Linked DNA regions of Lichenibacterium dinghuense. The protein of the gene in region 2 interacts with the protein of the main gene of each other region in a pairwise test. Links are inferred from orthologs where the notes say so. Each region holds a gene or a part of one and is shown on either strand. Other genes may lie near its edges. The genes, in order: L7N97_RS01630 and L7N97_RS27105.

Evidence for each region.
Region 1: the proteins of L7N97_RS27105 (region 2) and L7N97_RS01630 interact in binary tests that used the Escherichia coli proteins (3 or more experiments, as listed by UniProt). The link is inferred for Lichenibacterium dinghuense from one-to-one orthologs.

What each region holds. Positions count from the first base shown.
Region 1 is NZ_JAJLMN010000001.1:340,713-352,458, forward strand. The notes cover bases 6,211-8,879. They hold L7N97_RS01630 (P-II family nitrogen regulator), read right to left. Parts: upstream 7,880-8,879; coding sequence 7,541-7,879; downstream 6,211-7,540. Other genes in these bases: L7N97_RS01625 (ammonium transporter), read right to left, coding at 6,211-7,296; L7N97_RS01635 (acyl-CoA thioesterase), read right to left, coding at 8,115-8,879. In the rest of the region: L7N97_RS01595 (glucan ABC transporter ATP-binding protein/ permease), read right to left, coding at 1-78; L7N97_RS01600 (response regulator transcription factor), read left to right, coding at 260-949; L7N97_RS01605 (cyclic nucleotide-binding domain-containing protein), read left to right, coding at 958-1,401; L7N97_RS01610 (exodeoxyribonuclease III), read right to left, coding at 1,379-2,182; L7N97_RS01615 (LolA family protein), read right to left, coding at 2,244-2,915; L7N97_RS01620 (DNA translocase FtsK), read right to left, coding at 3,026-5,569; more of L7N97_RS01625, read right to left, coding at 5,836-6,210; more of L7N97_RS01635, read right to left, coding at 8,880-8,981; L7N97_RS01640 (DUF1476 domain-containing protein), read right to left, coding at 8,997-9,317; purC (phosphoribosylaminoimidazolesuccinocarboxamide synthase), read left to right, coding at 9,601-10,395; pncB (nicotinate phosphoribosyltransferase), read left to right, coding at 10,577-11,746. UniProt on the Escherichia coli protein: Involved in the regulation of nitrogen metabolism. Regulates the activity of its targets by protein-protein interaction in response to the nitrogen status of the cell.
Region 2 is NZ_JAJLMN010000001.1:5,627,437-5,639,513, forward strand. Bases 8,735-11,734 are described here. They hold L7N97_RS27105 (two-component system sensor histidine kinase NtrB), read right to left. Parts: upstream 10,808-11,734; coding sequence 9,662-10,807; downstream 8,735-9,661. Other genes in these bases: ntrC (nitrogen regulation protein NR(I)), read right to left, coding at 8,735-9,626; dusB (tRNA dihydrouridine synthase DusB), read right to left, coding at 10,804-11,734. Outside these bases: L7N97_RS27070 (cold-shock protein), read left to right, coding at 664-1,335; mazG (nucleoside triphosphate pyrophosphohydrolase), read left to right, coding at 1,425-2,237; GTPase HflX, read right to left, coding at 2,379-3,752; RNA chaperone Hfq, read right to left, coding at 3,796-4,083; nitrogen assimilation response regulator NtrX, read right to left, coding at 4,337-5,704; L7N97_RS27095 (sensor histidine kinase), read right to left, coding at 5,711-7,987; more of ntrC, read right to left, coding at 8,142-8,734; more of dusB, read right to left, coding at 11,735-11,874; L7N97_RS27115 (hypothetical protein), read right to left, coding at 12,012-12,077.

The DNA.
Region 1 (11,746 bases), 5.3 Mb from region 2 along the record:
ATTGGCGAGCACCAGAACGGCAGCGACGCGCCGCTCGGCCCCGAGCGCGCCGAGGACGCGGAAATACAGGCGGATCATGGGGGCTTCGGCGGGAGGACGACGGGGAGCGATTAGCACGGATCCGGGGAGATTGGAGCGAGGCCGGCGTCGCGGCGCTTGCGCCGCCGCGCGACTTTGCGCAACGTGAGGCGCGGCGGAGGCTCCCCGCGGCCGGGAAGCCGGAGCGCGGGGCCCCTCCGCCGATCGGAAAGACGCGCCCATGGCTCATGCCCGCAAGATCCTCATCGTCGACGACGACGGCGATCTGCGGGCCACCCTGACCGAGCAGCTCGGCGGCCACGCGGAATTCTCGGCCCATTGCGCCGGCTCGGCCGCCGAAGCCGAGGCGGCGCTGGACTCGGGCCGGCCGGACCTCGTCATCCTGGCCAGCGCCCTGCCGGACCGCGACGGCCTGATCCTCGTGAAATCGCTGCGCGCCGACGGGTTCTCCGGCCCCGTGATCGTGCTGAGCGGCGCGGGGGCGCCGGAGGACGAGGTCGTGGCGGCGCTCGAAGCCGGCGCCAACGACTGCGTGTCCAAGCCCTTCCGCTTCGCCGTGCTGCTGGCGCGCATCCGCGCCCACCTGCGCCAGCACGACGGCAGCGAGGACGCGGCGCTGCAGGTCGGCACCTTCACGTTCAAGCCGAGCGCCAAGCTGCTGACGACCGAGCGGGGCGCGCGGCTGCGCCTGACCGAGAAGGAGACCGCGATCCTGCGCTTCCTGTACCGCGCCGGGCCGCAGGTGGTGAGCCGCGACGTGCTGCTGCGCGAGGTGTGGGGCTACAACAGCAACGTCACGACCCACACGCTGGAAACCCACATCTACCGCCTGCGCCAGAAGATCGAGGACGACCCGGCCCACGCCCGCGTGCTCGTGACCGACGCCGGCGGCTACCGGCTGATGGCGTGAGGCGCGTCATGGCGCTCGGGGACGACATCGGACGGCTGCGGCGCCTGCCCGTCTTCGCCTGCCTCGACCCCGAAGCCCTGAAGCTGGTCGCCTTCTCGGCCGAGACCCGGCGCCTGCCCGCCGGCCACGTGCTGTTCCGGCGCGGCGAGGCGGCCGAAGCCGCCGTGCTGCTCGCCGCCGGCACGCTGGCGCTCGACGAGGAACACGAGGACAGCCTGTCCGTGCGCTGGGCGCAGGCCGGGACGCTGCTGAACGAGGCGGCGCTGTTCGCGCCCGGCGTGCAGACCGTGACCGCCACGGCGCACGAGACCTGCACCGTGGTGGCCGTGCCCCGGGCGCTGATGATGCGCGTGCTCGACGTCCACCCCGGCAACGCCGGGGCGCTGCGCCGCTACTGGGCGAGCCGCCTCGGCGCCCGCCTGGCGGCGTTCAGAGCCGCAGCTCCGCCATGACCGGCACGTGGTCGGACGGCTTGTCCCAGCCGCGTGCTTGCCTGTAGACCGTGACGGCGCCGAGCTCGCCGCCGAGGTCGGGGCTCAGCCACACGTGGTCGAGCCGCCGGCCCTTGTCGGCCGCGGCCCAGTCGGGCGAGCGATAGCTCCACCAGGTGTAGAGCTTCTCGGCCGGCGGCACGCGCTCCCGCATGGCGTCCACCCAACCGCCGGCGGCGCGCACCCGGCCGAAGGCCTCGACCTCGACCGGCGTGTGGCTGACGACCTTGAGCAGCGCCTTGTGACTCCACACGTCGGTTTCGAGCGGCGCGATGTTGAGGTCGCCGACCACGACCGATCGCTCCGGCAGGAGGTGGCGCAGCTTCGGCCCCTCGGTCATGCGCTCCAGGAAGTGAAGCTTGTGGTCGAACTTCGGATTGATCGCGGGGTCGGGCTCGTCCCCGCCCGCGGGGACGTAGAAGTTGTGCACCGTCACGCCCGCACCGACCGACACCCGCGCGGAGATGTGGCGTGCGTGGCCCTCGCGGCAGAAGGGCCCGCGCACGACGTCGGACAGCGGGTAGCGGGACAGGATCGCGACCCCGTGATAGCCCTTCTGGCCGCTGATCTCGATGTGCCGATAGCCGAGGTCGCGCAGGTCGGAGAACGGGAAGTCCTCGTCCCGCACCTTGGTCTCCTGCAGGCAGAGGACGTCGGGGCGGGCGAGGTCGGCGAAGCGGCGCACGATGGGCATGCGCAGCCGCACCGAGTTGATGTTCCAGGTCGCGATGGTCAGGGTCAAACGGCGTGTTCCGGGTGGTCGGGCGCGGCGGGCCGGCCGCCCGTGGCGCCCGGCGCCCGCGTCACTTGCGGGTGTCGAGCATGCGCTCGGTGTTGATCTTGAACTGGCTGTCGTCCGGCTTGGTCTGCAGGTCGACGTCCGACAGCGACACCACCGTCTCGTAGCCCTGCGGGTCCACCACGGTCCACTGCTTCAGCGCGAAGGGCTGCTGCTCGAAGGTCAGCCGGATCTTGGACGTCCCGCCGAAGGTGGCGTGATCCTCGATGTCGATGGACGCCGTGTTGCCGTCGCCGGATACGCCGGTGATCTTGGTGTCGCTGGCGAGATCGACGTGATCCTTGAGCAGGAACTTCAGCGGCGTCTGGCCGATGAAATACAGGTCCTGCGTGTGCAGCTTCCGGTCGATCACGGCGACGGACGTGCCGTCCGCGACCACTTCCAGCGTCGCCGGCGGGGCATAGGCGAAGCGCATCCGCCCCGGGCGGTCGATCAGCAGCTGGCCGTCGGTGCGGCGGCCGTCGCCGCCGATCTGCGTGAACTTGGCGATCATCGTCGCGTCGTCGTTGAAATAGGCGTTGGCCTTGGCGATCAGCGCGTCGGAGTCGAGCGGCACCGGCTTGCCGACCGGCTTGGCGGCCTTGGCCGACTGCAGGTTGAGCGGCTTCGTGTCCGCGGACGCCTGGCCCCCGATCAGGGCGAAACACACGAGCGCGATCGGGAGCGAGCGATTCATGCAGGAAATCCGGCTGGGCATGGGTCGGCGCGATAGGGTTCCGGTGTGGCGTTTGTGAGACGGTGGCGCCTCGGCTGCCCGGAACGGAGGCAGGCCCGGCCCGGCCCGCCTCAGAGATCCTCCGGGTCGAAGGCTTCGCGGTCGGCGCCGCCGCCAACCAGGACCTCGCGCTTGCCGGCGTGGTTCGGGGCCGCCACCACGCCCTCGCGCTCCATGCGCTCGACCAGCGAGGCGGCCTTGTTGTAGCCGACCGCGAGGCGGCGCTGGATGTAGGAGGTCGAGCACTTCTTGTCGCGCAGCACCACAGCGACGGCGCGGTCGTAGAGGTCGGCGCCTTCCTCCGCGTCGAGCGAGCCCGGCGCGGGGGGCTCGGCGCCCGGCCCGGGCTCCCCGTCGCTCTCCTCGACGACGGCGTCGAGGTAGTCGGGACGGCCCTGGGCCTTGAGGTGGGCGACGACGCCCTCGACCTCGACATCGGACACGAAGGGGCCGTGCACGCGCGAGATGCGGCCGCCGCCCGCCATGTGGAGCATGTCGCCCTGGCCGAGCAGCTGCTCGGCGCCCTGCTCTCCCAGGATCGTGCGCGAGTCGATCTTGCTCGTCACCTGGAAGGAGATGCGCGTCGGGAAGTTGGCCTTGATGGTGCCGGTGATGACGTCCACCGACGGCCGCTGCGTCGCCATGATGAGGTGGATGCCGGCCGCGCGCGCCATCTGGGCCAGCCGCTGGATCGCGCCCTCGATGTCCTTGCCGGCCACCATCATCAGGTCGGCCATCTCGTCCACGATCACAACGATGTAGGGGAGGACCGACAGGCTCATCTCCTCCCGCTCGTAGACCGCCTCGCCGGTTTCCCCGTCGTAGCCCGTCTGCACCGTGCGGGTGATGCTCTCGTCGCGCGCGAGCGCTTCCGCCACGCGGGCGTTGAAGCCGTCGATGTTGCGCACGCCGACCTTGGACATTTTCTTGTAGCGGTCCTCCATCTCGCGCACCGCCCACTTCAGCGCCGTGACGGCCTTCTTGGGGTCGGTGACGACGGGGGTGAGGAGGTGCGGGATGCCGTCGTAGACGCTCAGCTCCAGCATCTTCGGGTCGATCATGATGAGCCGACATTCCTCCGGCTTCAGCCGGTACAGGATCGACAGGATCATGGTGTTGATGGCGACCGACTTGCCCGAGCCGGTGGTGCCGGCGACGAGCAGGTGCGGCATGCGGGCGAGGTCGACGATGACGCTCTCGCCGCCGATCGTCTTGCCGAGCGCGACCGCGAGCTTGAACTTCGATTCCGAGAAGTCCGGCGACCCCACGAGCTCGCGCAGGTACACGGTTTCCCGGCGCTGGTTCGGCAGCTCGATCCCGATGACGTTGCGGCCCTGGACGACGGCCACGCGGGCCGAGACGGCCGACATGGAGCGGGCGATGTCGTCGGCGAGGCCGATCACGCGGCTCGACTTGATGCCGGGCGCGGGCTCCAGCTCGTAGAGCGTGACCACGGGGCCGGGGCGCACGTTGATAATCTCGCCGCGGACGCCGAAGTCCTCGAGTACGCTTTCGAGCAGGCGGGCGTTCTGGGTCAGAGCGTCCTCGGACACGACGGTGGTCGACAGGCGCTTCGGCTCGGACAGGATGGCCGGGCTCGGCAGGTCGTAGCCGCCGGGATGGAACTCGCGCTGGCGGCGGGCCGCGGCGCGCAGGGGGGCCGCGGCGGCCGCCATGCGGGACAGGACCGAGACGGCCTCGGGGCGGCCGGCCGCGCGGGGCGCGGGGCGCTCGGCCTCGTCGCGGGCGGGTGGCGCGAAGGACGGCTCACGCCGACCCTTCTCGTCGCGCGGGCGGCCGGGCCCGTCGAACGAGGGCTCGACGCGGCCCGCGGGCGCGGCCCCGGCCGGCACGGGACCCGCCTCGAGCCAGGACGGGACGGCCACGGGCTCGGAGGGGCGACCGCGGCGCAGGGCGCGCCCCACCGCCGCCCTGGCGCTGAGACCGGCGTGGAGGACCGCGCCGAGCGACACGAGCCCCATGCCGGGCTCGCCGTCGGCGTCCTCGTCGAAGGGGGAGCGCTGCGGCTTCGGCACCGGCACCCACTCGTAGGCGCTGGCGTCGTCGTCCACCTCGCCCGGCGCGGGCTTCAGGCCGAAGCCGGCGGCGGCCGTCAGGGCGAGGATCGCCACCCCGGCGCAGACCAGCGCCAGGATCATCAGCATGGGCTCGGAGGGGCCGAGGAGGCGGCGCGGCAGCGCCAGGACGGCGTCGCCCACGATGCCGCCGAGGCCGGTCGGGAGCGGCCAGCGGTCGGTGGCGGGCAGCGAGGAGGCGAGCCCGGTCGCGCCGCAGGTGCCGGCGGCCAGCAGGATCAGCCGCAGCCGGGCGTGGTCGAGCCTGTGGCGCGACAGAAGCGTCAGCCCCCAGCAGAAGACGGGCGGCAGCAGGGCCACCACGGCGATGCCGAAGACCTGCATGACGAGGTCGGCCACGACGGCGCCGACGGGCCCGGCGAGGTTGTGGACGGTGCCGCCCACGGCGTGGTTCCAGCTCGGGTCGTGGACCGACCATGTGGCCAGCGACAGGCTGACGGCTCCGACGGCGCCGAGCACCAGGAGGCCGGCGGCTTCGGCGCAGCGCCGCACCAGGAACTCGCGCGCGGGCTCCGGCATGATGTCGAAGGACGAAAGCGTGGAGATGCGCACGGGCGGCCCGGGTTCGATCCCATGGATCGGGCGGAGGCGCGGCGTCGCGCCCGTGGCCCTCGGGCCGCCGCGCAAGCCCCGGGGCTCCGTCCGACCCTCACGTTAGGTCGATATGCTTAAGGGTCCGTGAGCGCGGGGCCGGGCGCCCCCTCTCCGACGGCCGGCGGGCCCGCCGAAAACGAAAAAGCGGCCCCGAAGGACCGCTTCCCCGCCAGATCGCGACCGGAGTCGGATCAGTAGTTGTAGGCGCGCTCGCTGTGCTCGGCGATGTCGAGACCCTCGCGCTCCTTTTCGGGCGACACGCGCAGGCCGATGACCATGTCGACGATCCAGTACAGGATGGCCGACCCGGCGCCCGACCACACCAGCGTGGAGATGACGGCCTTGAGCTGGATCAGCACCTGCTGGCCCATGTCGTAGGTGCCGGTCATGTCCTTGAGGTTGGTATAGTCGGTGATGCCGACGCCGCCGAGCGAGGGGGCGACCAGGATGCCCGTCATGATGGCGCCGAAGATGCCGCCGATGCAGTGCACGCCGAACACGTCGAGCGCGTCGTCGTAGTGGAACTTCTCCTTCACGACGGCGACGAAGAACCAGCACAGCGGGCTGACCAGCAGGCCGAGCACGACCGAGCCCATGGGGCCGGCGTAGCCCGAGGCCGGGGTGACGGCGACGAGGCCCGCGACGGCGCCCGACGCCATGCCGAGCAGCGACGGCTTGCCCTTGATGGCCCATTCGGTGAACAGCCAGGACAGCACGGCCGCGGCGGTGGCCACCATGGTGTTGACGAAGGCGAGGGCCGTCGTGCCGTTGGCTTCGAGGTTGGAGCCGGCGTTGAAGCCGAACCAGCCGACCCACAGCAGCGAGGCGCCGATCATCGTCATGGTGAGCGAGTGCGGCGGCATGGGCTCGCGGGGGTAGCCGATGCGCTTGCCGATCAGCACGCAGCCCACGAAGCCCGCGATGCCGGCGTTGATGTGCACCACCGTGCCGCCGGCGAAGTCGAGCGCGCCGGCCTGGGCGAGCCAGCCCGCGCCGGCCGTCACGGCGTCGAGGTTCGCCTGGGCGGCCTTCTTGGCGGCGTCGTCGGTCGCGGCGGCGAGCGCCTTGGCGGCCTTGATGATGTCGTCCGGAGCGGCGGTCGCCCACACCCAGTGCGCCACCGGGAAGTAGATGATCGACACCCACAGGAACATGAACAGCATGACGGCCGAGAACTTCATGCGGTCCGCGAAGGCGCCGACGATCAGCGCCGGGGTGATCATCGCGAAGGTCATCTGGAACACCATGTAGGCGTATTCCGGGATGACCGTCTGGGGCGAGAAGGTGCCGACCGTGGAGGTCGCGTCGATGCCCTTCAGGAACACCTTGTTGAGGCCGCCGATGTAGCCCTGCCAGGCGCCGCCGTCGCCGAAGGCGAGCGAGTAGCCGTAGACGACCCAGACCACGCCGACGAGCGACACGATCATGAACACCTGGCTGAGCACCGCCAGCATGTTCTTCGAGCGCACGAGGCCGCCGTAGAACAGCGCGAGGCCCGGCACCGACATCATCAGCACCAGCGCCGAGGAGATCAGCATCCAGGCGGTGTCGCCCGGGTTGGGCTTCAGGGCCGCCGTCGCGGTGGCGACCGCCGGGGCGGCCGTGGTGGCCGCCTCGGGGGCGGGCGTCTGCGCCAGGGCGGTGCCGGCCATCACCAGCAGCGACACGGCGGCCAGCCCGAGCGCCGTTCGCGTTCGTGCGGACTTGAGGAAAGGCGGCGTCGCGGGGAGCGACGGGGGACTGAACGTCATCGATGGACTCCGGTGGGCAGTGGGTCAGCCGAGCGCCGCCGCGGCCACGCGGGCACGGCCGGTCGCGCCCCCGCGGTGCGGGGGGCGTCGATGCTCGACTGGCGATGGGAGGGGACAGGCTCGCCGAGCCCGCCCGAACGGATGGTCAGAGGGCGTCGGCGTCGGTCTCGCCCGTGCGGATGCGGACGGCCTGCTCGAGCGTCGTCACGAAGATCTTGCCGTCGCCGATCTGGCCCGTGCGGGCCGTCGCCGTGATGGCGTCCACGACCTGGTCGAGCAGCTCGGCCGCCACCGCGACCTCGATCTTCAGCTTCGGCAGGAAGCTCACCGCGTATTCGGCGCCGCGGTAGATCTCGGTGTGCCCCTTCTGGCGGCCGTAGCCCTTGACCTCCGTGACGGTCAGCCCGTGCACGCCGACGGCCGTCAGGGCATCGCGGACCTCCTCCAGCTTGAAGGGTTTGATGATGGCCGTGACAATCTTCATCGCAGGATCCTCGGACTTCGGTCCCGCCCCGACCCTCTCGGGCCGAGGCTCGCGTGGGGACCATCCGCCGCGCGAGATCGCGCGGCAGCGTTCGAGCACTCTTTCAAGCCCCGTGCCAAAGTTTAGCCGCGGCAAAGGCCGAGGAGCGGCCGGCCGTTCCGGCGCACTTGTGGCGGAATCGAGGCTGAATGCCTGTTAATTAGGCAATCTGCGCGCGTCAGGAGCCTCGACCCGGTCAGTCGTGGTCGCGGAGCCGGATCAGGCCCTCCTGAGCCGTGGAGGCCACGAGCACCCCCGACCGGTCGAAGATGGAGCCGCGCGCGAAACCGAGGGCGCCGGACGCGCTCGGGCTGTCTTCGGCGTAGAGCAGCCACGCATCGGCCCGGACGGGGCGGTGGAACCAGACCGCGTGGTCGAGGCTCGCCGCCTGGATCGCGGGATCGAAGACGGTGCGGCCGTGGGCGGAGGTCGCCGTGTCGAGCAGCGTCATGTCGGACATGTAGGCCAGCAGCGCGGCGTGCAGGGTGGGATCGTCGGGCAGCGGGCCGCCCGCCCGCATCCAGACGGCCTGCCGGGCCGGGTGGGGCCCGGGCGGGCGCCGCGCGAAGCGCGACGCGTCGACCGGGCGGAGCTCGACGGAGCTGTCGCGGCCGAAATAGTCGCGCACGGCCGGCGGCAGGCCGACGAGGGCGCGGAGCTCGTCCGGGCCGGGCAGCGCTTCGGGCGGCGGCGCGTCAGGCCGCGGCGCGGCGTGGTCCAGCCCGCCGGGCTCCGGCGCGTGGAACGACGCCGACATCTCGAAGATCGCGCGGCCGTGCTGGCGCGCCACGCAGCGGCGCGTGGTGAAGCTGCCGCCGTCGCGCAGCCGGTCGACGGCGTAGTCGATCGGCTCCTCGGGGTCGCCCGGCAGTATGAAGTAGCCGTGCAGCGAGTGAGGCGGCCGCCCGGCGGCGGTGCGGGCCGCGGCCACCAGCGCCTGCGCGACGACGAGGCCGCCGAAGATGCGTCGGCGCCCCACGGCCGGGCTGCGGCCGGCGAAGCGGTCCGGCCCGGCCTCACCGAGGTTCAATGCAGCGACGAGGTCGGCGAGCGTGTGGGCCACGGCGGCGTCCCGCGCTCAGTCCCGCTTCACGTGCTCGACCGACTCGGCGAGGAGTTCGGCCATGCGGTGCCGGATCCGGTGTTCGCTGATCCCGAGCCCGTGCTTGTTCAGATCCTCGCCGAGCCGGGCCGCGACGGCGTCGTCGCCCCCGTTCTCGATCGCGACCGCCAGGAGCCGCCCCGCATAGGCCTCGGCCTCGTCGCCGCTGAGCCCGAGCTGGTGGGCCGCCCACAGGCCGAGCTCGCGGTTGCGGCGCGCCTGGGCGCGGAAGGCGAGGTCCTGGTCGTGGGCGAACAGGTTTTCGAAGGCGCGTTCCCGATCGTCGAAGGTCGTCATGGGGCGAGGCTCCCGGGCCGCGGGGCGCGGCTGGCCCGTTCCGAACGCGCATCTTGCGGCTCGGATGCGCGCTGCCCAAATCTTGCGCTTCAGCGCGCCCCGGCGGGCCGCGCCGCCCGGCGCGCGCCGGGGGCGGCGTTGTGCGGGACGGTGCGATCCGCTAGGCTGCCGCGGGGTCGGTCAGACGGGGCGCTCCATTCCCCCCTGCCGCATGCGGCTTCGATGTTGCAACGACGTCGCGCGAGCCGGTCGAGCGAGCGTGAGTGAGGAGCCCGACCGACCCATGGATTTTCTCAAGCCCCGGTTGACGCCAATGAACCGCCGCCGCCGCATCTACGAGGGCAAGGCCAAGGTCCTCTACGAGGGTCCCGAGCCCGGCACCCTGATCCAGCACTTCAAGGACGACGCCACCGCGTTCAACGCCAAGAAGCACCAGATCATCGACGGCAAGGGCGTCCTCAACAACCGGATCTCGGAGTACATCTTTCAGCACCTGAACAACATCGGCGTGCCGACGCACTTCATCCGTCGGCTGAACATGCGCGAGCAGCTGATCAAGGAGGTGGAGATCATCCCGCTCGAGGTGGTGGTGCGCAACGTGGCGGCGGGGTCTCTGTCGACGCGCCTCGGCATCGAGGAGGGCACGCAGCTCCCGCGGTCCATCATCGAGTTCTACTACAAGAACGACGGCCTCAACGACCCCATGGTGTCGGAGGAGCACATCACCGCCTTCGGCTGGGCGTCGCCGCAGGAGATCGACGACATCATGGCCCTCGCTATCCGGGTCAACGACTTCCTGTCCGGCCTGTTCCTGGGCGTCGGCATCCGCCTCGTCGACTTCAAGATGGAGACCGGGCGCCTGTGGGAGGGCGACCTGATGCGGATCGTCGTGGCAGACGAGATCTCGCCCGACTCGTGCCGGCTGTGGGACGTGAAGTCGAGCGACAAGATGGACAAGGACCGCTTCCGCCGCGACCTCGGCGGCCTCGTCGAGGCCTACACCGAGGTGGCCCGCCGCCTCGGCATCATGCAGGAGAACGACGCGGCCCGCTCCGCTGGGCCGCAGCTCGTACAGTGACGCGGCTTGCACCCGCGACGCCTCGGAAAGCCCCCGCGCGGGGCTTTCTTCGTTTCGGGGAAGCGGCCGACCGGGATCCCGCCGTCGCACTTTACGGCCGGGGACGGCTCGCGGCCCGCGCGGTGGCCTGCTAGTCTGTCGCATGCGGACCGAGACGCCGCAGCGCCGAGGGGGTTCCGCCATGCCGACGACCGACCTCGCCAAGCGCGTCTACAACCACACCTGGAAGCTCGACCCGATCGTCCGCAGCCTGCTGGACACGGACTTCTACAAGCTGCTGATGCTCCAGATGATCTGGGGTCTCTACCGCGACCAGCCGGTGACCTTCTCCCTGGTCAACCGCTCCCACAGGGTGCGGGTGGCGGACGAGATCGACGTCGTGGAGCTGCGCGACCAGCTCGACCACGCCCGCTCGCTCACGGTGAGCAAGAAGGAGATGATCTGGCTCGCCGGCAACAGCTTCTACGGGCGCGCCCACATCTTCGAGCCCGCCTTCCTGTCCTGGCTCTCGACCTACCAGCTGCCGGACTACGACCTCGCGGTGCGCGACGGCCAGTTCGAGCTCAGCTTCTCGGGTTCCTGGGTCGACGTCACGCTGTGGGAGATCCCGGCGCTGGCCATCATCAACGAGCTGCGCTCCCGCGCCGCCCTGAAGGGGCTCGGCCGCTTCCAGCTCGACGTCGTCTACGCCCGCGCCAAGGCCAAGCTGTGGGACAAGGTCGAGCGCCTGCGCGGCCTTCCCGAGCTGCGAATCTCGGACTTCGGCACGCGCCGCCGCCACGGCTTCCTGTGGCAGCGCTGGTGCGTCGAGGCGCTCAAGGAGGGGCTCGGCGACGCCTTCACGGGCACCAGCAACGTCCTGCTCGCCATGGACAACGACCTCGAAGCCCTCGGCACCAACGCCCACGAGCTGCCCATGGTGCTGGCCGCGCTGGCCCGCGACGAGGCGGGCCTGCGCCGCTCGCCCTATGCCGTGCTGGCCGACTGGCGCAAGTACTACGGCGGCAACCTCCTCATCGTGCTGCCCGACACCTTCGGCACGACGCCCTTCCTCCGCGACGCGCCGGACTGGGTCGCGGACTGGACGGGCTTCCGCCCGGACTCGGCCCCGCCGATCCCCGGCGGCGAAGCCATCATCGAGTGGTGGCGGTCCAAGGGCCGCGACCCGCGCGACAAGCTGCTGGTGTTCTCCGACGCGCTCGACGTCGACACGATCGAGGAAACCTACCGCCATTTCCAGGGCCGCGTGCGGATGAGCTTCGGCTGGGGCACCAACCTCACCAACGACTTCGCCGGCTGCGCGCCGACGCCGAACGGCGGCCTGAAGGCCATCTCGCTCGTGTGCAAGATC
Region 2 (12,077 bases):
CGCCCCGAGGTGGACCGTGTACGTTCCATAATATAGATTATGCGAATATTTCGCTCTTCGGCGCCTGAACCGATCTTCCGTCTCTGGCACCGTACTCGTCGTCGCGCGTCTCCGCTCGAGCGCTTTCGGCCACCCTTCCGATGGTCGAACACAGGCCCGCTGGACTCCTGCCGACGCGACATCGCTGATGCCGCTCGTCCGTGGCTCAGATCCGGGTCGAGACCGGCCACCCTATCCACTTCCAGCTCAGCAACGGCGCTCGCGGCCGGGGCCGCCGCTCCGTCGTCCTGATCCCGCCGTGCTCAGAAAAGGCGCGGTTTCGCCCCGGAATAGCGGTGGCGAACGGGCGAAAAATGCGTTAGCGTTCGGTCAAGACGTGGGCTCCGCAGGTCCCCTCCCGCGTCGTCATCGGCTCCCGAAGGGGAACGGAGCTGCGATGGTTGGTTGCGCCGCCGTCGTCGCTGAAAGGTGTAGGCGCACGCCAAGGCGGGGTCGCTTTGGCCGGGTTTCGTGAAGACAATGCCCAGCCACGGTTGTACGCTGAGGGCCCGCGAGAGCGATCGTCGCGGGATTGTGAGACGTGACCATCGAGGGCGCGACATCGGGTCTGCGGTCCGGTCACGGTGTGGGCGGTTGGGTTGAAGGCAAAGACGAGCTGGCGACATGAGCAAAGGTAGAGATTTCCGGGGACCGAGGAAGCGGGGCTTCGACGACGACATGCCGTCGTCCCCCTATGAGTCCCGCCCGTCGCGGCCGCCTTCGCGCCCCTTCGGCAGCGGCGCCCCGAGCGGCTTCGGCGGCGGCGGCGGTGACATGATGTCCGCCCCCCCGGCCGGTCCCACCGTCGATGCCGTCGTCAAGTGGTTCAAGGCCGACAAGGGCTTCGGCTTCGTCGAGCTGCAGAACGGCCAGGGCGACGCCTTCCTTCACATCGGCGCGATCCAGTCGGCCGGCTACGAGACGGTGCCCCCGGGCGCCAAGCTCAAGGTCCTGGTCGGCAACGGCGCCAAGGGTGCCCAGGTGACCCGCGTCGTCGAGGTCGACACGACGGGTGCCCAGGAGCGCGCGCCGCAGCGCTCGTTCGACAGCCCGCGCCCCGCCCGCCGCGCCCCCGATCCGTCGACCGCGGTGTCGGTGTCCGGCAAGGTGAAGTGGTTCGACGACACCAAGGGCTTCGGCTTCGTGTCGAGCAACGATGGCGGCAAGGACATCTTCGTCCACATCTCCATCCTCGGCCCGGCCGGCCTGTCCCACCTCGCGGAGGGCCAGCCCGTCTCGATGCGCGTCGTCGACACCCCGAAGGGCCGCGAAGCCCTTTCGATCTCGGCCGACTGAGCCGATCCGGCGTCCTCGGGAGCCGATCCTGACATCCGATGCCCGCGGATCGCCTCCGCGGGCATTTTCGCGTGTGAACGAGAGTGCCCATGACGCCGTCCCGCGACATAGCCCGCCTGATCGAGATCATGGCGGCGCTGCGCCACCCGGAGACGGGTTGCTCCTGGGACTTGGCGCAGAGCTTCGCTAGCGTGGCGCCCTACGCCGTCGAGGAAGCCTACGAGGTGGCGGACGCCGTCGAGCGCGGCGACCGCGAGGACTTGCGCGAGGAACTGGGCGACCTGTTGCTCCAGGTCGTGTTCCAGGCCCGCATCGCCGAGGAGGAAGGCAGCTTCGACTTCGGCGGCGTCGTCGAGGCCATCACGGCCAAGCTGGTGCGCCGTCACCCGCACATCTTCGGCGACCGGCGCGACCTCACGCCCGCCGAGGTGAAGGCCGCCTGGGGCCGGATCAAGGCCGAGGAGAAGGCCGAGCGCGAGTGCCGCGCTGGACCGGGGCAGGGCGCACCGGGGCTGCTGAGCCGCGTCGGGACCGGCATCGCCCCCCTGCCCCGCGCCGTGAAGCTCCAGCGCGTCGCCGGCACGGTCGGCTTCGATTGGAACGACACCCGCGCGGTGCTCGAGAAGATCCGCGAGGAGGCCGACGAGGTCGAAGCCGCGCTCGGCGACCGCACGGCCGTCGCGGACGAGATCGGCGACCTGCTCTTCGCCGTGGCCAACCTCGCGCGGCACGCGGGCGTCGACCCCGAAGTCGCGCTGCACGGCGCGAATCGCAAGTTCGAGCGGCGCTTCGGCCACATCGAGCGGTCACTGGCCTCGCGCGGGTCGAGCCTGCAGGAGGCCGACCTCGACGCCATGGAGGCGCTGTGGACCGAGGCGAAAGCGCTGGAACGGCAGGCCTGAACAGGTCCAGGGCAGGGCGCCCTTCGGCGCCGCCGCTCCGGCCTGGATTCTCGGTAGTCCGCACTCTGTCGTATTTGGAGGAGGCGCGAGAGCTGCCCTCGAGGGCTTCGCCCTGCCCCCGACGGGCTTGGGCAACCCGCCTCAGTGCGTCTCGGCCGGGACGCGCTCGGCCTGAGGGAAGCGGTTCTGCACCCGCTCCATGCGCTCCGGCGCCACGCGGACCGTGAGGTGGATCGTGCCGTCCTCGCCGTCCTGCCGGGCCAGGATCTCGGTGGTCTCGTAGAGCCAGTTCAGGCCGCGCCCGTCGCTCGGGTCGAGATCGACGTGGAGCGAGGTCGCGTGGGTGGCGAGCCGACGCTCCACCGTGGCGAGGAGGTCGTCGACCCCCTGCCCCGTCAGGGCCGACACCACCGCGGGCCGCTCGTCCGCACGCTTGTGCGCGGCAGCGTCGAGCGTCGCGGCGAGCCGGTCCTCGTCGAGCAGGTCGGCCTTGTTCCACACCTCGACCACGCGCTCGCGGTCTTCGGCGTCGACGCCGAGCTCGCGCAGGATCGCCAGCACGTCGGCGCTCTGCGCCTGCGTGTCCTCGTGGGCGACGTCGCGCACGTGCAGGATCACGTCGGCCGACACGACCTCCTCCAGCGTCGCCCGAAAGGCGGAGACCAGCATGGTCGGGAGATCGGAAATGAAGCCCACCGTGTCGGACAGGATCACCTTGCCCCGGTGCGGCAACCGCACGACGCGCAGCGTCGGGTCCAGGGTGGCGAAGACCATGTCGTCGGCCAGCACGGCGGCCTTGGTCAGACGATTGAAGAGCGTGGACTTGCCGGCGTTGGTGTAGCCGACCAGCGCCACGGTCGGGAACGGCACGTCGACGCGCGTCTTCCGGTTGGTCGCGCGGGTCTGCTTCACGTGGTCGAGGTCCCGCTCGATCCGCGCCATCCGCTCCTCGATCAGGCGGCGGTCGGTCTCGATCTGCGTCTCGCCGGGCCCGCCGAGGAAGCCGAAGCCGCCGCGCTGGCGCTCCAGGTGTGTCCAGGATCGCACGAGGCGGGACTTTTGGTAGGCGAGGTGGGCCAGTTCCACCTGTAGCGTCCCCTCCTTGGTGCGCGCGCGCCGACCGAAGATCTCCAGGATCAGGCCGGTGCGGTCGATCACCTTGGTGCCGAACGCCTTCTCGAGGTTGCGCTGCTGGACCGGCGACAGGGCGCAGTCCATCACCACGAGACCGATCTCCAGTTCCTCGCAGACCTCCGCGAGTTCCTCGACCTTGCCCTTGCCGAGGTAGGTCGAGGGCCGCACGGCTCCGAGGTTGACGATGACGTCGCGGCGGACGTCGAGGTCGATGGCGTCGCCGAGCGCCACGGCCTCGCCGATGCGCGCCTCGGGCGAGCGCGCCTCGCGCGCGGCAGAGCCCCGCCCGGTCGGGTAGGGCCCGACCACCAGCGTGCGGGTGGCCTCGGCGGCGGTCTTCTCGACGGCGTCCGTGCCGTCGTCCCCGTGTTTCGACTTCAATCGCGTGTCCCGATGGCTCGTCCGATGCCGCCGGGGACCGCGCTCACCGCAGGCGTTCGGCGGCCGGGGCGGCGGCGGCCGCGGCGGCCGGCACGTCCTCGGGCGACTCGAACATCTGGATGGGCTGTCCCGGCATCACGGTCGATATGGCGTGTTTGTAGACCAGTTGCGAGTGGCCGTCCCGGCGCAGGAGGACGCAGAAATTGTCGAACCACGTCACCACACCCTGCAGCTTGACCCCGTTGACCAGGAAGATGGTGAGGGGGACCTTGTTCTTGCGCACGTAGTTGAGGAACGTGTCCTGCAGGTTCTGTGTTCGTTCAGCCGCCATGGTCCTGTCCACTGCTCGTCGCCGCTTGTTCGCGGTCTCGATGCCGCGGCCTCGCCCCCGCGCGACGGATCCGTCCTCGGCCCGTCAAGGCGTCGTCCGGGCGTTCCCGCGGGTGAGGTCGCGCCCGCGCCCCGTCGCCCCGAGGGCGCGCCGCGCGGGCCGCCCGATCCGTCGCCGGGCCGCCTGCATCCCGCCGCATTAGAGGCAGGAACAAGCAGAAGTCGCAAGCGGGATTTCCCTCGCGTCCCCCGGATCAGTCGATGGCGAGGGACTTCAGCTTCCGATGCAGGGCCGAGCGCTCCATGCCGATGAACTCGGCCGTGCGCGAGATGTTGCCGCCGAAGCGGCTGATCTGGGCGACGAGGTACTCGCGCTCGAACACCTCGCGGGCTTCGCGCAGCGGCAGGCTCATCAGCTTCTCGCCCCCTGCCCCGTTGGGCGTCGCCGGCACCAGCGCGCCGATCTCGGAGGGGAGCATGTCGGCGGTGATCTCGGCCTCGGGGTCTCCGGTCGCCAAGATCATCAGCCGCTCGACGTTGTTGCGGAGCTGCCGGATGTTGCCGGGCCAGTCGTGCGACTGCAGCACTGCCATGGCGTCCGCCCCGATCCGGCGCTTGGGCAGCCCGGTGTTGGCCGACACCTGATCCATGAAGAAGGCGACGAGCTCGGGGATGTCGTCGCGGCGCTCCGACAGCGCCGGCACCCGCACCGGCACCACGGCGAGGCGGTGGAACAGGTCCTCGCGGAAGTGGCCCTCCGCGATCAGCGCCGGCAGGTCGCGGGCGGTCGAGGAGATGATGCGGACGTCGACGTGGACGCGCGCCGTGCCGCCGACGCGCTGGAAGTTCTGGTCCACCAGGACGCGCAGGATGCGGCTCTGGGTTTCGCGGGGCATGTCCGCGACCTCGTCGATGAAGAGCGTGCCGCCGTGCGCCTCCTCCAGCGCGCCGACCTTGCGGCCGCGCCCGTCCGCCCCTTCGACGCCGAACAGCTCCGTCTCCATGGCCTCGGGCAGCATGGTGGCGGCGTTGATGACCACGAAGGGGGAGGCCGCGCGGCTGGACCCGGCGTGCACCATGCGGGCTGCCAGCTCCTTGCCGGTGCCGGGCGCGCCCGCGATCAGCACGCGGGAGTTGGCCGGCCCGACCTTGTCGATCACCTGGCGGAGCTGGTTGGCGCTGGTCGAGCGGCCCACCACGCGGTCCGTCGTGAGCGAGCGCGTCTTCAGCTCGACGTTCTCGCGCCTCAGCCGCGACGTTTCGAGCGCCCGCTCGGCCACCAGAACCAGCCGGTCGGCCTTGAAGGGCTTCTCGATGAAGTCGTAGGCGCCCATCTTGATCGCGGAGACGGCCGTCTCGATGTTGCCGTGGCCCGAGATCATCACCACCGGCAGCGTCGGGTGCTGCTCCTTGATGATCTCCAGCAGCTGCAGCCCGTCGAGACGCGAGCCCTGCAGCCAGATGTCCAGGAACATCAGGTGGGGCCGCCGCGCCGCGAGCAGGGCCAGGGCGTCGTCGGCGTCCTTGGCGACGCGCGTGCCGTGGCCCTCGTCCGACAGGATGCCGGAAACGATGTCGCGGATGTCGGCTTCGTCGTCGACGATGAGGATATCCGTGGCCATGGCGGGTCAGGCTTTCTCGGTGAGGGGGCCCGGCGCCGCGTCGACGCCGGTGGTGGCGTCGGCGCGGGCCGGCGCGTCGATGGGGAAATGCATCCGCACCCGGGCGCCGCGGCCGCCGGGCGCGTCGAGCAGTTCGATGCCGCCGCCGTGATCTTCCAGGATCTTGGCCACGATGGCGAGGCCGAGCCCGGTGCCCTCGGCCCGCGTGGTCATATAGGGCTCCAGCAGGCGCTGGCGGTTCTCGGTCGGGAAGCCCTTGCCGTTGTCGACCACGTCGATGACGGCCTGCCCGTCGGGCGCGCGGTGGAGCGACACGGCGATCCGGCCCTGCTCCCGGTCCTCGGGCGGCAGGGTCGCCATGTGGGCGGCCACGCCCTCGGTCGCGTTCTTGACGATGTTGGTCAGGGCCTGGCTGAGGAGCCGACGGTCGAAGCGGGCGATCAGCGGCGCCGAGGGCAGGTCCTCGTCGAGCACGACCTCCGGGTTGCCGACGCGCATCAGGAAGGCCACCTGCCCGAGGCATTTGGCGAGGTCGTCCTCGGCCAGCAGGGCCTTTGGCATGCGGGCGAAGGACGAGAACTCGTCCACCATCCGCTTCATGTCGTCGACCTGGCGGATGATCGTGTCGGTGCACTGGTCGAAGACGTCGCGGCCCTCGGTGATGACCTTGCTGTAGCGCCGCTTCAGCCGCTCGGCGGAGAGCTGGATCGGCGTCAGCGGGTTCTTGATCTCGTGGGCGATGCGGCGCGCAACGTCGGCCCAGGCCGAGGTCCGCTGGGCTGACACGAGGTCGGTGATGTCGTCGAGCGTGACCACGGAGTTGCGCTCGGCTTTCCCGGACAGCTCGCTGGCCACGCGCACGTTGAAGGTCCGCTCCCGGCCCGCGCGGGTCAGCGTCACCTGTCCCTGCTGGAGGCGGGGGCGGCCGCCGCGCTCCGCGAGGATCGGGCCGAGCTCCGGCACCGCCTCGCCGAGCGCCCGGCCCACCGCGGGCGTGCCTGCGGTTTCGACGAGCTTCTGCGCGGAAGCGTTCAGCACCGTCATGTCGCCCCTGGCGTCGATGCCGATCACGGCCGCCGGCACGCCGGACAGCACCGCCTCGGTGAAGAGGCGGCGCGCGTCGATGGTTTCGCGCGCCGCGATCAGCCGGTTCTGCTGGAGCCGCAGGTCAGCGATCATCTTGTTGAAGGTTTCGCCGAGCCGCGCGAGGTCGCCTTCCGAGCGGCGGATCGGCACCTGGACGTAGAGGTTGCCGGAGGACACCTGGTCGGTCGCGTCGATGAGGCGGCGGATCGGCGCCACCAGCAGGTTGGCGAAGGACAGCCCGAGCCAGATCGCCGACAGCAGCATGATGGCGGCGAGCAGGCCGAACATGACGATGAAGGCGAACTGGATCGACTGCCGGTAGTTGTCGAAGGTCGCGAAGGCGCGGGTGATCTCCTCGGCGTGCTGCTGGAAGCCGATGGTGAAGGGGTCGAGCGGCCGCGCGACGTAGAGGAAGCCGTTGTCGAAGCTCGGCAGGTAGCGCAGAGCCACGAAGGTGCGGGCGTTGTCGACATGGTAGCAGATCTGCTCGCCGCGGCGGACGCCTTCGAGCACCTCCGCGTTCGGTATGACCACTTGGGGCGGCTTGCCGGTGTCGACCTTCTCGACCACGGTCCCGCTCGGCGCCATGATCACGGCCGTGGTGAAGCCGAGCGACTGGACGCGCGAGTCGAAAAAGTTTTGGAAGAAGCTGCGGTTGCCGTAGCCGACCCGCGCGCGGGCGAGGTCGAGCGCCGCGAGATCCGCGTCGCGCTGCAGCGAGTCGCACTGCTTGGAGCGGATCAGCTTCCCGGCGTTCGTGGTCTCGCCGATGAAGCTGCCGACCTGATCCATGAACCCGGGGTAGAGGCCCCGCTCCAGCGCCACACCCCCGACGATGGCCATGATGACGCCCGGGACGAGCGCCGTGATGGTGAACAGGCCCACGATGTAGGCGTGCAGCCGCGCGCCCGCCTGCTTGGCCCGCCAAGCCGCGAGCAGCTTCCAAGCTTCCCGCGCCACCAGGGCGCAGAGCACGAGGGCGATCAGCCCGTCCGCCACGAAGACGTCGAGCACCACCGGCCCCTTCGGGGGATCGGTCGGGATGGTGGAGGTGTAGCTCGTGAAGACCGCGAAGCTCGCGAGCGCCGCCACGAGCGAGAGGGCCACCACGATGGGCGCGATGCGCAGGTTGAACCGCCTGTCATCCCGCTTGATCGACGCGTGGTCGAGGCCGTCCCTGCCCGTCGATTCCGTCAAGCGCGTCCATCCATCGATCGGCCGTGCCGAGCGCTCTCGCCGCCCGTCCCCGCCGCGCTGCCGTGCCGGGCCGAGGCCCGTTGCATTTATACAGCACTGTTGCCGGATTGCAGCGAATTCAGGGCGCGAGGGCCCAGGCGGATCGGGACGGGGTTCAGCGCGGCAGGCGCATGAGCTTGATGTCGAGTTCGCGGACCTTCTTGCGCAGGGTGTTGCGGTTGAGACCCAGCATCTCGGCCGCCTTGATCTGGTTGCCGCGCGTGGCCGCCAGGGCGGCGGACACCAGCGGCACCTCGAGCTCGCGCAGGACGCGGTGATAGAGTCCGGGCGGGGGCAGGTCCTCGCCGTGCTTGGCGAAGAGGTCGGCGAGGTGGCGCTCGACCGCGCCCATCAGCCCTCCCTCGTCCGCGCCGCCCGGCGCCTCCATGTTGCCGCCGAGCGGACCGGCCGCGATCTCGGAGGTCGGCGCCATGGTCTGGTTCGGCCGGTTGAGGCCCAGCTCCGCCTCGACCAGCGGCGCGGTGATGACCTCCTGCGGGTAGAGGGCCGCGAGGCGCCGCACGAGGTTTTCGAGCTCGCGCACGTTGCCGGGCCAGCGATAGCGCTTCAGGCGATCGTGGGCGCCGGTGTCCATGTGCTTCAAAGGCAGCCCCTCGGCGGCCGCGGCGGTGAAGAAGTGCCGCGCGAGGTGCGGAATGTCCTCGGCGCGCTCGCGCAAGGGAGGAAGCCGGATCGGCACGACGTTGAGCCGGAAGAACAGGTCCTCGCGGAACAGGCCCTGCTGGATGGTGACGCGCAGGTCCTTGTTGGTGGCGGCGACGATACGGACGTTCGTCTTGATCGGCGTGCGGCCCCCGACCGTGGTGTATTCGGCCTGCTGGAGCACGCGCAGGAGCCGCGTCTGCGCTTCCATCGGCATGTCGCCGATCTCGTCGAGGAACAGCGTGCCGCCCTCAGCCTGCTCGAAGCGCCCGGCCGAGCGCGTGTTGGCGCCCGTGAAGGCCCCTTTCTCGTGGCCGAACAGCTCGGATTCGATGAGGTCGCGCGGGATGGCGGCCATGTTGATGGCCACGAAGGGGCCGCTCTTGCGCTTGCCGTAGTCGTGCAGCGCGCGGGCGACCAGCTCCTTGCCGGTGCCGGACTCGCCGGAGATCATCACGGTGAGGTCGGTCTGCATCAGACGCGCCAGCGTGCGGTAGATCTCCTGCATGGCCGGCGAGCGGCCGATCAGGGGCATCGCGTCGAGTTCCTCGCCCTGCGGCGTGTCCTTCTGGCGCGGTTCCGCCATGGCTCGGCCGACGATCGCCACCAGCTCCTTCAGGTCGAAGGGCTTCGGCAGGTAGTCGTAGGCGCCGCGCTCCGAGGCCTTGATGGCCGTCATGAAGGTGTTCTGCGCGCTCATCACGATGATGGGCAGGTCGGGCCGCAGCTTCTTGATGCGCGGCAGCAGCTCGAAGGCGTTCTCGTCGGGCATGACGACGTCGGTGATCACGAGGTCGCCGTCGCCCGCCTGCACCCAGCGCCACAGCGAGGCCGCCGTGCCGGTGGTGCGGACGTCGTAGCCGGCCCGCGACAGGGCCTGGCTCACCACGGTGCGGATCGCTGTGTCGTCGTCGGCGACGAGGATATGGCCGTTCATCGCCGGTACTTCCCTTTACGCTGTGCGCCGCGAGCTCACGCTTCGCCGCCACCCCGTCCGTCGCGCGCGGCGAACATGGGCAGGAGGACGCGGAAGGTCGTGCGGCGCGGATAGGACTCGCATTCCACGGTCCCGCCGTGGTCGCCGATCACCTTGGCCACCAGTGCAAGTCCAAGGCCAGTTCCGGACGATTTCGTCGTCACGAAGGGGTCGAACAGATGCGCGGCGATGTCGGACGGCACGCCGGGGCCGTTGTCCCGCACGCAGAACTCGAGTGGAAGGCTGACCGGCGTCGGCGACCCCGGCGTGCGCAGCCGCACCCCGGGCCGGAAGGCCGTGGTCAGCTCGATCGTGCCGTCGATCGTGTCGGGGCCGAGGGCCTCGGCGGCGTTCTTGACGAGGTTGAGGAACACCTGGACCAGCTGGTCGCGGTTGCCGAAGACCGGCGGCAGCGACGGATCGTAGGTTTCGGCGAAGCGGATGTGGCGCGCGAAGCCGGCCTGCGCCACGCGCTTCACGTGGTCGAGCACGGCGTGGATGTTGACGCTCTCGCGCTCGATGGGCCGGAGGTCTGAGAAGGCCTCCATGCGGTCGACCAGCTTCACGATGCGGTCGGTCTCCTCACAGATGAGGCTCGTCAGCGCGCGGTCCTCGTCGCCCACCGCGGTTTCCAGGAGCTGGGCCGCGCCGCGGATGCCGGACAGCGGGTTCTTGATCTCGTGAGCCAGCATGGCCGCAAGGGCAGAAACCGAGCGCGCTGCTCCTCGATGGGTCAGCTGCCTGTCGAATTTTGCGGCAATCGACCGTTCCTGCAGCAGGATCATCACGCGGCCGCGCGGCTCCCCCATCGGGCTGACGTGGATGTCGACCACGCGGTCGGGGCCGAGCTTGGGGTTGCCGAGGTCGACCTGGTATTCGTTCAGCGCCGCGCCGCGCTTCACCGCCTGGTCGAGCAGCGCCAGCAGCGGCGACGCGAAGGGCACGACGTCGCCGAGGCGGTGGCGCCTGAGCACCGCGCGGCTCATGTCGAAGAAGGATTCGGCGGCCGCGTTGGCCTCGACGATGGCGCCGTCGGCCTCGACCGTCAGCACGGCGTGCGGCAGGAGGTTCAGCACGTCGCCGGCCTGGGCAAAGCCGCCGTGGGCGCGGGGATCCGGCGACCTCGGTTCGGGCGTGGTCATGCGGCGATGTCCAGGTCGGCATTCAGGTCGAACAGCTCGGCCAGCATACGGCGCGTCGCCCGGTGGTCGCCGCTGGTCGCCATCGCGGCCCGCAGCGTCCCGCAGGCGGCCGCCGCGCCGGGGTCGCCCCGCAGCTCGGCCGCGCGGTGCTCCGCGTAGGCGACGAGGTGCTTGCGGGCGTGCCGGTTGCCGTTCTCGGGGCCGAAACACGCGACGAGCGCATCGAAGTGCTCCAGCGCCGCGTCGCGTCGATCGACGAGGCACGGCATCGTCCAGGCCTCGCCGCGCAGCGCCGCCGCGATCTCGCCGACGAGCCAGGGGCGCCCGACCGCAGCCCGGCCGACCATCACGGCGTCGGCGCCCGACGCGCGCAGCATGGCGCGCGCGTCGGCCACGGAGGCGCAGTCGCCGTTGACCACCACGGGGATCGACACGGCGCGCTTGACGGCCGCCACCGCGGCCCAGTCGGCTCGGCCCTTGTAGAACTGCTGGCGCGTGCGGCCGTGAACGGTGACGAGCGCGACGCCCTCGGCCTCGGCCCGGCGCGCGAGCTCCGGCGCGTTGCGGGCCGCGTCGTCCCAGCCGAGCCGCATCTTGACGGTGACCGGCACCGTCACCGCGGCCACCGTCGCGCGGATCAACTCCACGGCGGCGTCGAGGTCCCGCATCAGCGCGGAGCCGGCGAGGCCGCCCGTCACCTTCTTGGCGGGGCAGCCCATGTTGATGTCGACCGCTACGGCGCCCCCTTCCGCCGCGGCGCGGGCGCCCTCGGCCAGCGCCTCGGCGCGACAGCCCGCGATCTGCACCACGTGGGGGTCGAGCCCGGCGCCGGCGGCCCGCGCGAGGCTCGCCGCCTCCCCGCGCGCCAGATGATCCCCGACCACCATCTCGGACACGGTGAGGGACGCGCCGAAGCGCTGTGCGGCGCGGCGCATGCCGAGATCGGTGACGCCGGCCATCGGCGCCAGGAGCGCGCGGCCGCTCAGCGTGCGCGGCCCGAGGCGGATCGGCGCTCCATCGTGCCCCGCGATCGTTCGATCGGCGGCCGCGTCGGCGGGTGATGTCATCGTGGTCCGGCACCCGGCGCGCCCGCGACCGCGGGAGGCGGTGCCGCTTCGCGCGCCAATCGAAGAACTGCTCACATCATAATCATCGGGCGCACGACGGCAACTCCACCGATCCGCGGGGCAGATCCGACCATCGTTCAGAACGGTGGCACGGTTCCGGGCAGCCACCGCCCGCGCATCCACCGCCGCGCGACCGCTTCGAC